2 linked regions of the Undibacterium parvum genome follow. The protein of the gene in region 1 interacts with the protein of each later gene in a pairwise test. Links are inferred from orthologs where the notes say so. Each region holds a gene or a part of one and is shown on either strand. Other genes may lie near its edges. The genes, in order: accC and cysM.

Region 1 (6,171 bases):
GTGATCTGTGGCTTGGGCATAGACGGATATCGCATGGCGATTGACTTCTCCTTAAAAAATCTATAAATTCTCGCATCTTCACGCAATTAACCGATATTGACTTATAATTGCGCTCATTCTAATAACGCACTCTGAGATAATTTAATGCTCAGAGGCATCTTCATAGGGGGATTTCACATGGATTTAAGAAAACTCAAGACCTTGATCGACCTAGTGGCCGAATCAGATATTGCAGAACTCGAAGTCACCGAGGGTGAAGGTAAAGTTCGTATCGTTAAATCCTCAGCCATGCAACAGCCGCAGATGATGATGCAACCTCAGTATATGCAGCAAGCGATGCCAGTTGCCGCAGCTCCAGTTGCCGCAGCGGCAGCCGCTCCAGTGGCCGCAGTTGTGCCTGATGGCCATGTCGTAAAATCCCCTATGGTCGGCACCTTTTATCGCTCAGCCTCGCCAGGATCTGCCCCGTTTGCAGATATCGGCAAGGTCATCAATCAAGGCGACACCCTGTGCATTATCGAGGCAATGAAACTTTTGAATGAGATCGAAAGTGACTTCTCCGGTAGCATCAAACAAATTCTGGTGGAAAACGGCCAACCAGTTGAGTACGGTCAGCCGCTCTTCATCATAGGCTAAACCGGCTTAATTATGGCTCTTACCTGGCGCTGCATAAGCACATGTAAGAGATATTGCCTGCAAGGCTAAAACCATTGCCAAAGCATATCGAAAATCATGTTTGAAAAAATTCTTATCGCCAATCGCGGCGAAATTGCCCTACGTATTCAACGCGCCTGTCGCGAAATGGGCATTAAAACTGTAGTCGTGCACTCAGAAGCCGACCGCGAAGCCAAATACGTCAAATTAGCCGATGAATCTGTCTGCATAGGTCCTGCGCCGTCAACGCTTAGTTATCTCAGCATGCCAGCCATTATCAGCGCGGCAGAAGTGACCGATGCCCAGGCGATCCATCCGGGGTACGGTTTCCTGTCTGAAAATGCGGATTTCGCTGAGCGCGTGGAGCAATCTGGCTTTGTATTTATTGGACCGCGCGCTGAAACCATACGCATCATGGGTGATAAGGTCTCGGCCAAACACGCCATGATCGCTGCCGGTGTTCCCTGTGTACCTGGCTCAGAAGGAGCCTTACCGGACGATCCGAAAGTAATCGTACAAACTGCACGCAAAGTTGGCTACCCTGTCATTATCAAGGCCGCTGGTGGTGGTGGTGGACGTGGTATGCGGGTAGTGCACACCGAGGCTGCCTTGCTTAACGCAGTCACGATGACCAAGGCGGAAGCAGGCGCAGCCTTTGGCAATCCTGAAGTCTACATGGAAAAATTTCTGGAAAATCCACGTCACGTGGAAATCCAGATTCTGGCCGATCAACATGGCAATGCCATCTGGTTAGGTGAGCGCGATTGCTCGATGCAGCGACGTCACCAAAAAGTGATAGAAGAAGCACCGGCACCAGGCATTCCTCGCAAAATCATAGAAAAAATCGGTAACCGTTGTGCCGAAGCTTGCCGCAAGGTTGGCTATCGCGGCGCCGGTACTTTTGAATTTTTATACGAAAACGGTGAGTTCTTTTTCATAGAAATGAACACCCGCGTTCAGGTTGAACATCCGGTCACAGAAATGATTACCGGTGTCGATATCGTACAAGAACAAATCCGTATCGCCTTTGGTGAAAAGCTGCGCTTCAAGCAATCTGATATCGAATTGAAAGGGCACTCTATAGAATGCCGTATCAATGCCGAGGATCCGTTTAAGTTCACGCCTTCTCCAGGTCGGATTGCCACCTGGCACACCCCAGGCGGCCCGGGAATACGGGTAGATTCACATGCGTATGCTGGCTACTATGTGCCGCCACACTACGATTCCATGATAGGCAAGGTCATTTCTTACGGTGCGACGCGCGAACAAGCGATCAAACGTATGCAAATTGCGCTCTCCGAAATGGTGGTAGAAGGGATACAGACCAACATCCCTTTGCACCGTGAATTGATGATCGATGCCCACTTCATAGAAGGTGGCACCAACATTCATTATCTGGAACATAAATTGGCGGATATGCCAGATTTATCAAAAAAATCGAAATAGAAATACGCAACACCAACGGGGGGAAGCTAGCTAAAAAGTTAGCCTCCCCCTAATGGCGAATATTAGGACTAAAGGGTAGAACATGGGTTGGATAGAGATAATCATAGAAGTTGCACGCGACCACGCTGAAGGCCTGTCGGATGCTCTGATGGAAGCCGGTGCCTTATCGGTTTCCGTAGAAGATGCGGATGAAGGAACAGATGCGGAGCGGCCTCTGTTCGGCGAACCCGGCATGGAACCTGACGAAAACGCCTGGGATCGCAGCCGTGTCGTGGCGCTGGTCGATACCGACACCAATCACGCCGCGATCGTGGCCGAGGCTGCCGCCGCAATAGCGCTAGCCGAAGTGCCCGCTTACACACTGCGTTCGGTCGCCGATCAAGATTGGGTACGTCTGACTCAATCGCAATTTGAACCTATCCATATCGGCAAAAATATTTGGGTCGTGCCTAGCTGGCACGCGATTCCTGATGCCAATGCCTTAGTCCTGGAACTCGATCCGGGTCTCGCTTTTGGTACCGGTAGCCATCCGACTACCCGCCTGTGCATGGAGTGGTTGGAAGCGCATGCGCCTAAAGATTCCTCAGTACTCGATTACGGTTGCGGCTCCGGCATTTTGGCCATGGTGGCCGAAAAACTCGGTGCCAAGGCTGTCATCGGCGTGGATATCGATCAGCAAGCAATCGAATCGGCACGCTTTAACGCTGAGCGCAATCGCTGCAATATCGAGTTTTCTTTACCTAAAGAATTTGGCAATGCCCATCCAGCGACAGAAAAATTTGATGTCGTGGTCGCCAATATTCTGTCTAGCCCCTTGAAATTGATGGCCCCTATGCTGTCAGGACGTGTGGCTGCTGGTGGTGCATTAATTTTGTCCGGCGTATTAGCGCGTCAGGCCGAAGAAGTTGCCGCGGCCTACGCCCCCTTCATCACGCTCACAGTCTGGGCTGAACATGAAGGCTGGGTTGCCTTGTCCGGCAATTTGGCAGCATAAGTTCCGCTTCCCGCATGGCCCTCGCCACTCAATGCCCGTATTGCCATACCGCTTTTCGGGTTGCCAATGATCAACTAAAACTGCATGCAGGTTTAGTGCGTTGTGGCGCGTGCCAGCAAACTTTCAATGGCATAGAGCATTTACTGTCTCCTGGTCAGGCTACTGTTGCCCTGGTCGCGCCGCCTGCAAACCCTGTCAGCGCTGCAGCTGCAGCTGCGACTGAGGCTGCCCCTGCAGACTCGCGAGCAGTTGCAGAGACGACGACTACGGTCACCAGCAGCGCTGCGCCAGCAGTCTCAGTAGCCGCTCAGGCAAACACAGCGCATCTAGCCTCCGCCAGTGCTCTGGAATTTGATATGGGTCAATTCGAGCTGAACAAGCAGGCTGAGCTTGAAGCCGACGCTGAGGCTGCAGCTAAACCTGATGCTGAGGCAAGCTCCAGCCCTGAGCTTGCGCTAGATGCCGAAGTACACGACCTGGAGCTAGAAATACGCTCTACCCTGATGAATCAGGAAGATACAGACTGGTCTATCAACACAGCTCCTAAAAGCGAAACTGAATTTGAGTTGGCTAGCGCGGCAGCGATTACCGAACAGGCGCGCAATGAATCTGCCTTAGAGCGCAAGGAACCACACTTTACTAGCGATGAGAGCGAACAAAGCGAAGCTAACGAGTCCACCAGTGACGAGCTAAATCCGGACAGCGCAAACGATAATGACAACAACGACGACGATGAAAATCATTTAGAGAAACCCGATTTTGTCGTCAAGGCCGAGAAACAAAAAAACCGCAGCCGTGCAATACGCTATCTGATGCTGTTTTTTTCCTTCTTATTGCTACTGAGCCTGCTGGCGCAAAGCACGTACAGCGCGCGCGACATGATCGCTGCCTGGTTCCCGCAGACCAAGCCCACACTGCAAAAGCTCTGTGTAACGCTGCGGTGTCAAATTGCCCTACCCTCGCAAATCGACATGATCACGATAGAGTCGAACGAGTTGGAAGCACTGGAGACTGGTAGCAAAGTTTTCTCCCTGGCGCTGCAATTGCGGAACAATAGTGCGACCTTACAAAACTGGCCTATGCTGGAATTAATCCTGAACGATGCAAAAGGAAAAGTATTGGTCCAACGAGCCTTTGCTCCCAGTGAATACCTGAGCAAGCAAGAGGATATCTCCAAAGGCTTCGGTGCCGGCAGCGAACAACCCGTAAAACTATTTTTTGAGTCCAGTGCAGGCAAAGCATCCGCTTACCATGTCGGCATGTTTTACCCCTAGGCGCTGGGCTAGCCGGGTCTGGTCTGAAGCTGGTTTGATTTAACAGCAATCGGAATCGGAATCGGAATCGCAAAATAGATTTATAAAACCGCTGGCGCAATGTCTATGCGCCTTACAGAAGCTTTTGGCTTGAAAAGCCGCATGGATAATAGCAACTGGCTCCCAAATGCACGTGAAAATCTTATGCGTTTTGTCGGTCAGCAGGCGATACACCGCAAAGCTAAGGAGTCGCTGTAAAACACGACAAATAGAGCTCGATCGTAAGTAGTTCTTGACTTGCCTAGAGCTAGCATAGTTAAATACCAAAATGATGGCGCAAACGATTGCGCACCCCATTTTTGATCATGAGAACCGAAAAAAATGAAGCCTCGCATCACCGTAGTTGGTAGCGTCAATATGGATTTGGTGTTCCGCACACCGCGCATGCCCGCCATAGGCGAAACTTTGCATGGCCACGAATTTCGTCAAATCCCAGGCGGCAAAGGTGCCAACCAAGCGGTAGCCGCAGCCCGCCAGGGTGCTGCTGTCAGCTTTATTGCTGCAGTCGGTGATGATGGCTTCGGAGAATTTTCACGTAACTGCCTCACCACAGAAGGTATCGATCTAAGCTTTCTGAGCACCTGCAAGGGTCTGGCTACCGGTGTCGCCGGGATTATGGTGGAAGACTGCGGAAATAATAGTATCGTGCTGGCAGCTGGCGCCAACGCCGCTTTGTCGATAGCTCACATAGACGCTGCCAGTGCCGCCATCAGTTCGGCACAGTACTTAATCTGCCAACTAGAGACACCTATCCCTACAGTGAGCCGTGCAATTGAGATTGCGCATACGCATGGGGTAAAAGTGATACTCAATCCGGCACCGGCTTTCGCCTTGACTGATGCGCTATTGCAGCAAGTCGACTACCTGATCGTCAACGAAACCGAGGCCTCGCAATTAAGTGAGATCACCGTGCTCGATCAAAACAGTGCCGCCCTTGCCTCTCAGGTTTTATTAAAACGTGGCGTTGGCGTAGTCTTGCTGACCATGGGCGAACACGGCACATTAATTACCCAGACCACAGGCACGCAATTCATTCCAGCAATTAAGGTTGAGGTGGTCGACACCACTGCCGCTGGCGACACCTTTGTCGGTGCCTTTGCAGTCGGTCTGGCAAATGGTTTGAGCTTGCTTGAAGCTAGTATTGAGGCACAATATACCGCCGCCCTGACCGTTACCAAACTCGGCGCGCAAACCTCGATACCGCAGCGCCAGCAAGTGCTAGAGTTCATGGCACAGCGAAAATCCACCGCCGCAGAATAAGCGGCGATCGCATCAGTGGCTGCGCTTAAAATCAAACTCGTGATAGTCTTAATAGCCTTAAAAAATTGTCGATCCGCTTAGCTCGACGCATACAACATCTAGCCCCTTAGGATATACCAATGAAACTCCATAGTCTCTGTCTGGCACTGGCAAGCGTGTTCACTGCGGCCAGCGTACATGCTGCCGATCCTAAGTTGGCGGTGATTTATGATGCGGGCGGCAAGTTTGATAAATCCTTCAATCAGTCGGCCTCGGAAGGCGCTGAGCGCTTCAAGAAAGAAACCAAAATCGGCTATATGGAAGTACAGGTCGCCAGCGACACCCAGACCGAACAGGTGCTGCGCAATCTGGCCCGTAAAAATGTAGACCTGATCGCAGCAATTGGTTTCGCCCAAAGCCAGGCCGTGCAAAACATTGCCAAAGAATTCCCGAAAACAAAATTTGTCTTGATTGATGGCGTCGCCAGCGGCGACAACGTCAGCTCGGTTTTATTTAAGGAGCAAG
Region 2 (6,084 bases), 110 kb from region 1 along the record:
ACCAGAAGCCAAACGTGTGTTCGCACTTGATTTCGCAGAGAATCCGGAGTTACTCGAAAACATTAATTATGCCGCCACGCCGATGGGCGCTTTGGATCAGGCCGATGCCTTGGCCATCGTGACGGAATGGAAGGCCTTCCGTAGCCCTAATTTCGAGCAAGTTAAAACTAGATTGAAGCAAGCTGTCATTTTTGATGGGCGTAATTTGTTTGAGCCAGCGCTGATGACAGATTTAGGGCTGGAATACCACGGTATCGGCCGCTCAATATTGACGCGTAGTTGAAAACTCCTATGGAATCTACAATAGCGCAAGCAAAACGTATGTTGGTGGTGGGCGATGTGATGTTGGATCGCTATTGGTTCGGGGAGGTCAATCGTATCTCGCCTGAGGCACCGGTACCTATCGTTCGGGTTGAACGACGCGAGGAGCGTTTGGGCGGCGCCGCCAACGTAGCACGCAACGCAGTGGCTTTGGGTTTGTCGGCTGGTTTACTAGGTGTTATTGGTCAAGATGAGGCAGGCAATATTGTTGAGGAATTATTGCAAGAGTCTGGAATTGAAAGTTATCTTAATCGGGATAATGCAATTTCTACGATTATTAAATTACGTGTGATTGGTCGGCAACAGCAATTGTTGCGGATAGACTTTGAACAGAAGCCTAGCGCTAGAGTTTTACAAGACAAGTTGACCCGTTTTAATGGGCTGATTGCTGATTATGATGTAATTGTCATGTCAGACTACGCCAAGGGAAGCTTGGTTAATGTCGCGACGATGATCGCTGCAGCCAAACAATTAGGCAAGCTAATACTGGTCGATCCTAAGGGGAGTGATTTCTCGCGCTACAAGGGAGCGAGCATGCTGACACCAAACAAATCAGAGATGCGCCAAATTATAGGTGACTGGGATAGTGAAGAGGAGTTAACCGAAAAAGCGCAAAGCCTAAGAGTTAAACTGGATTTGCAGGCATTGCTGTTGACACGCTCAGAAGAAGGGATGACGCTTTACACTGATACCGAGGTCATCCATGTGCCAGCCATGGCGCGTGAAGTTTATGATGTCTCTGGTGCGGGGGATACTGTGATTGCCACGATGGCAGCCATGCTGGCCGAGGGGAAAACTATGCGAGAAGCTGTGATGCTCGCGAATCAAGCAGGTGGTATTGTCGTTGGGAAATTAGGAACTGCCACCGCATCGAGAGCAGAATTATTTTCAAATTTGTAAATAGTTGTTATTTTTATGGTAAGTTGCTTTTATCTGTCAACCATCACTTAAAATCAACGTTATCTTGAGTGCGCAGACAGATGAGGTAGTTGATCAAGCAAGCGAGTAAGAATGATTGCATGATACAAAGTTTTGTCGCAAACAGGAACTCGAGGGATTTCTTATTTAACACTTTTGGAGTATTTACATGTTCAAGAAACTATTTCTAGCGTTAGCGGTTTTCATTGGTACCATGGGTTTCGCGTTTGCTGCTGTGGAGGTCAATAAGGGCGATCAGGCGGCTTTGGATGGTATCAAGGGCATAGGCCCCGCAACATCGAAAGCGATTATCGATGAGCGTAGTAAAGGTGGTAATTTCAAGGACTGGGCTGATTTTGAAACCAGAGTCAAAGGTGTGGGCGAAAAAAATTCAGTTAAATTTTCTGAGGCTGGATTGACAGTGAATGGCCAAGCCAAAGCCGGAGCTGCTGCTGCGGCGGCAAAACCAGTGGCTGCAGCTACAACTAAAGCCCCGGCAACTGTCGCACCAAAAGTGGTAGACAAACCAATAGCCGCGAGCGCTGCAACTACAGAAAAAACAAAAGCGGAAATCAAAGCAGAAAAAAAGGCCGCGAAAGCCGAAGCTAAAGCCAATAAAGCGGCTGAGGATAAGGCCGCTAAGGATGCTAAGGATGCTAAATCTAACGCAGCAAAGTCGGTTGTTGACGCGCCGGCGGCTTCTGCTAAAGCAAGCACTGCTTCCAAGCCTGCAACAACTAAGTAACTCGATGCCTATTCAGCAATCCTGAATAGGTGATAAAAATCCTCTCATAATTAGTGAGAGGATTTTTCATTTTTATTTTCTTCGTCTTATCTTTTGATAGCACGCAAGCATGAAAATGCCTCAGCGTTTAGAATGATGCTCTAATCCCCATTCTCACTAGACACTTATGCCTTACTTGACCATTGAAGACACCATAGGAAATACCCCTTTGGTAAGATTGCAACGACTTCCCGGTGAAGACGCTAAGCGTAGAAATAATGTGATTTTGGGGAAGCTGGAAGGGAATAATCCTGCAGGTTCAGTCAAGGACAGGCCAGCTTTGTCTATGATTAAGCGCGCTGAAGAACGCGGACGTATCAAGCCCGGTGATACCTTAATCGAAGCTACGAGTGGAAATACTGGGATCGCGCTGGCGATGGCTGCAGCGATGCGTGGCTATAAAATGCTACTCTTGATGCCAGAAAATCTAAGTATAGAGCGTCGTCAAAGTATGGCCGCCTATGGCGCGCAGATTATCTTAACGCCAAAGACCGGAGGGATGGAGTATGCCCGGGATTTGGCTGAGCAAATGCAAAAAGAGGGAAAAGGAACTATTCTTGATCAGTTCGCAAATCCAGATAATCCCCTAGCGCACTATGAAACTACAGGGCCAGAAATTTGGCGCGATACAAAAGGACAGATTACGCATTTTGTCAGCGCGATGGGAACTACTGGAACTATTATGGGCGTTTCGGCTTTTCTAAAAGAACAAAATCCGCTGATACAAATTGTTGGCGCGCAACCAGAAGATGGTTCTCAAATACCTGGCATTCGAAAATGGCCAGAAGCCTATATGCCGAAAATATTTGATAAATCCAGAGTCGATCAGGTTGCCTCGGTCAGCCAATCGGATGCTGAACACATGACGAGACGATTAGCTGTGGAGGAAGGCATATTTTGCGGAATATCAGCCGCCGGAGCCTGCGAAATCGCATTACGATTATCACAAAAAGTAGAGAACGCGACGATAGTATTTATTGTCTGTGACCGAGGTGATCGTTATCTTTCTACGGGCGTGTTTCCTGCTTAAATGTCGCTTGGTTATTTGTGAAAATTTTTAATCGAGACATTTTGAGTTTTTGAAATATACCGATATTCACCAGGAAATCCCTTCTATAAACAGGGGACATGAACAGTCATGTTTATACTCACTAGTAACTCGCGATGCCTAAGCTCCGCCTCGGCTTCTATATATTTCTCTTTTTAGATCTGTTTGGATTCGCTAGTTTAGATTGCTGGAATGAGTATTTCCCTTTGTGGTTTAATTCGCTCAAGTAACAAATTTTTAAAAAAATCGTTACCATTCTTACTAATATCACCTATAGTAAAATCGTAACGTGCTGGAACATCATGAATCTCTGGCATGTGCAAAAATAGTTTTGGCATGTGGTTTTGATTATCGCTTTCAAAGGAGATCACGATGAAAATTTTTGACAATTACGCGGCACGTTATGAACGCACTCGTGAGGAAGAATATTCCCTCTCTGAGTTCTTGGAATTGTGTAAAAAGGAACCGCTCGCTTATGCAACCGCCGCTGAGCGTATGCTGGCAGCGATCGGTGCGCCAGAGCAAATCGATACCCGTCACGACTCTAGACGCTCTCGTATCTTCTCGAATAAAGTCATTAAAATCTATCCGGCCTTCCGTGAATTTTACGGTATGGAAGAAGTGATAGAACAGGTTGTCTCCTACTTCAGACATGCCGCGCAAGGCTTGGAGGAACGCAAACAAATACTCTATTTATTGGGACCAGTGGGTGGTGGTAAATCGTCCATTGCAGAACGTCTCAAGTATTTGATGGAAAAAATTCCCTTCTATTGTATTAAAGGCTCGCCTATTAATGAATCGCCTCTTGGATTATTTAGCGAGGACGAAGATGGCGCTATCCTTGAAGAGGATTTTGGCATTCCCCGGCGTTATCTACGCGGTATTCCCAGTCCTTGGGCGGTCAAACGTCTACATGAATTTAATGGGGACATTAATCAATTTCGGGTAGTGCGGCGTTACCCTTCGGTTTTGAAGCAGGTCGCAGTTTCAAAAACTGAGCCGGGTGATGAAAATAACCAAGACATTTCTTCCTTGGTTGGTAAGGTCGATATCCGTAAACTAGAGGACTATGGTCAAGATGATCCGGATGCATACAGTTTTTCTGGAGGGCTTTGTTTATCGAACCAAGGCTTGATGGAATTTGTGGAAATGTTTAAGGCACCTATCAAAGTTTTGCATCCACTGTTGACAGCGACTCAAGAAGGTAATTTTAAAGGAACCGAAGGCTTTGGCGCGATACCGTTTGAAGGAATTATTTTGGCTCACTCGAATGAGTCTGAATGGAAAACCTTTAAAAACAATAAAAATAACGAAGCGTTTCTGGATAGGATATATATCGTTAAAGTGCCGTACTGCCTGAGAGTTTCCGATGAAATAAAAATATATGAAAAGCTGATACGTACATCATCGTTGGCCGAGGCGCCTTGCGCTCCCGGCACTTTAAAAATGATGTCGCAATTTGCGGTGCTCTCCAGGCTCAAGGAGCCAGAAAACTCTAGTATTTACAGCAAAATGTTGGTGTACGACGGTGAAAACTTAAAGGATACCGATCCGAAAGCAAAATCTCGCCAAGAGTATTCTGACTATGCTGGTGTTGACGAAGGTATGAATGGTCTATCAACTCGTTTTGCCTTCAAAATTTTATCCAAGGTGTTTAACTTTGATAATACCGAAGTCGCGGCCAACCCTGTACATCTATTGTATGTCTTGGAGCAACAAATAGAGCGCGAGCAATTTCCTGCCGAGTTGGAGCAGAAGTATTTTTCGTATATCAAAGAATATCTGGCTCAGCGTTATGCTGAGTTTATTGGTAAAGAAATCCAAACTGCCTATTTAGAAAGCTATTCTGAATATGGTCAAAATATTTTCGATCGTTACGTTACTTTTGCTGATTTTTGGATACAGGATCAAGAGTTCCGAGATCCGGATACCGGTGAAAGTTTTGATCGGGACGCCTTAAATAATGAGCTAGAAAAGGTAGAAAAACCAGCTGGAATTTCTAATCCTAAAGATTTTCGCAATGAGATCGTCAATTTTGTCTTGCGCGCCAGGGCGCAAAACGCTGGAAAAAATCCTACCTGGACCAGCTACGAAAAACTAAGGACGGTGATAGAGAAAAAAATGTTTTCTAATACCGAAGAGCTGTTACCCGTCATTTCATTTAATGCTAAAGCCAGCGCGGATGACGTCAACAAGCATCAGGAGTTTGTCGATAGGATGGTTGCCAAGGGATATACCGCGAAACAGGTTAGGTTGTTGTGCGAGTGGTATTTGCGAGTCAGAAAGTCGTCCTAGTACAGCGCAGCGCTGGGTGTTTATGCTAAGAAGGTTTGCGCTGGCTTTGACAGGGAGACTATTTTGGTACACTTAATTGATAGGCGAGTTCAAGGGAAAAATAAATCTGCACCGAATCGTGAGCGTTTTTTACGTCGGTATAAAGGACAGATCAAGGAGGCTGTGGCACGCGCGATTAAAGGACGTTCTATTACCGACATAGAAAGTGGTGAGAAGATCACAATACCAGTCAAAGACGTCAATGAACCCACATTCGGCCATGCGCATGGAGGTGTTTGGGAAACGGTGCAACCCGGCAATCAGGAATACCTGAAGGGCGATCAAATCGCCAGACCCAAAGGTGGCGGTGGTTCCGGAAAAGGACAGGCTGGAAATAGCGACGATTTGAGCGAAGACGAATTTGGTTTTCAGCTTAGTCGTGAAGAGTTTCTCAATTATTTTTTTGAAGACTTAGAGCTGCCAAATTTAGTCAAGACTCAACTTGCCTCAACAACGGATTTTAAGAGCCAAAGGGCAGGCTATACGACATCCGGCACCGCTTCGAGTTTGCATGTGTTGCGCTCCCTGCGTGGCGCTCTGGGACGGCGGATCGCGGTTGGAGGAAGATCAGCTCGACGTCTTAAAGAAGCCGAGACGGAAATGACCGCGCTGCTCGATTCTGGCTTAGACATGGCTGATCTGCGCATTCTTGCATTGAAGCAGGAAATCCATCATTTGC

Evidence for each region.
Region 2: the proteins of accC (region 1) and cysM interact in binary tests that used the Escherichia coli proteins (3 or more experiments, as listed by UniProt). The link is inferred for Undibacterium parvum from one-to-one orthologs.

Annotation. Positions count from the first base shown.
Region 1 is NZ_CP034464.1:3,312,103-3,318,273, reverse strand. The notes cover bases 1-2,916. They hold accC (acetyl-CoA carboxylase biotin carboxylase subunit), read left to right. Parts: upstream 1-732; coding sequence 733-2,100; downstream 2,101-2,916. Other genes in these bases: prmA (50S ribosomal protein L11 methyltransferase), read left to right, coding at 2,183-2,916; accB (acetyl-CoA carboxylase biotin carboxyl carrier protein), read left to right, coding at 178-636; aroQ (type II 3-dehydroquinate dehydratase), read left to right, coding at 1-66. Also shown: more of prmA, read left to right, coding at 2,917-3,094; EJN92_RS14530 (DUF3426 domain-containing protein), read left to right, coding at 3,109-4,368; EJN92_RS22015 (hypothetical protein), read left to right, coding at 4,474-4,605; rbsK (ribokinase), read left to right, coding at 4,729-5,667; EJN92_RS14520 (BMP family lipoprotein), read left to right, coding at 5,787-6,171. UniProt on the Escherichia coli protein: This protein is a component of the acetyl coenzyme A carboxylase complex; first, biotin carboxylase catalyzes the carboxylation of the carrier protein and then the transcarboxylase transfers the carboxyl group to form malonyl-CoA.
Region 2 is NZ_CP034464.1:3,201,450-3,207,533, forward strand. What follows is about bases 1,273-4,101. They hold cysM (cysteine synthase CysM), read left to right. Parts: upstream 1,273-2,150; coding sequence 2,151-3,053; downstream 3,054-4,101. Other genes in these bases: EJN92_RS14005 (ComEA family DNA-binding protein), read left to right, coding at 1,409-1,984; EJN92_RS21595 (hypothetical protein), read right to left, coding at 3,251-3,442; EJN92_RS14020 (PrkA family serine protein kinase), read left to right, coding at 3,444-4,101. Also shown: EJN92_RS13995 (UDP-glucose dehydrogenase family protein), read left to right, coding at 1-283; rfaE1 (D-glycero-beta-D-manno-heptose-7-phosphate kinase), read left to right, coding at 292-1,221; more of EJN92_RS14020, read left to right, coding at 4,102-5,366; EJN92_RS14025 (YeaH/YhbH family protein), read left to right, coding at 5,430-6,084. UniProt on the Escherichia coli protein: Two cysteine synthase enzymes are found. Both catalyze the same reaction. Cysteine synthase B can also use thiosulfate in place of sulfide to give cysteine thiosulfonate as a product.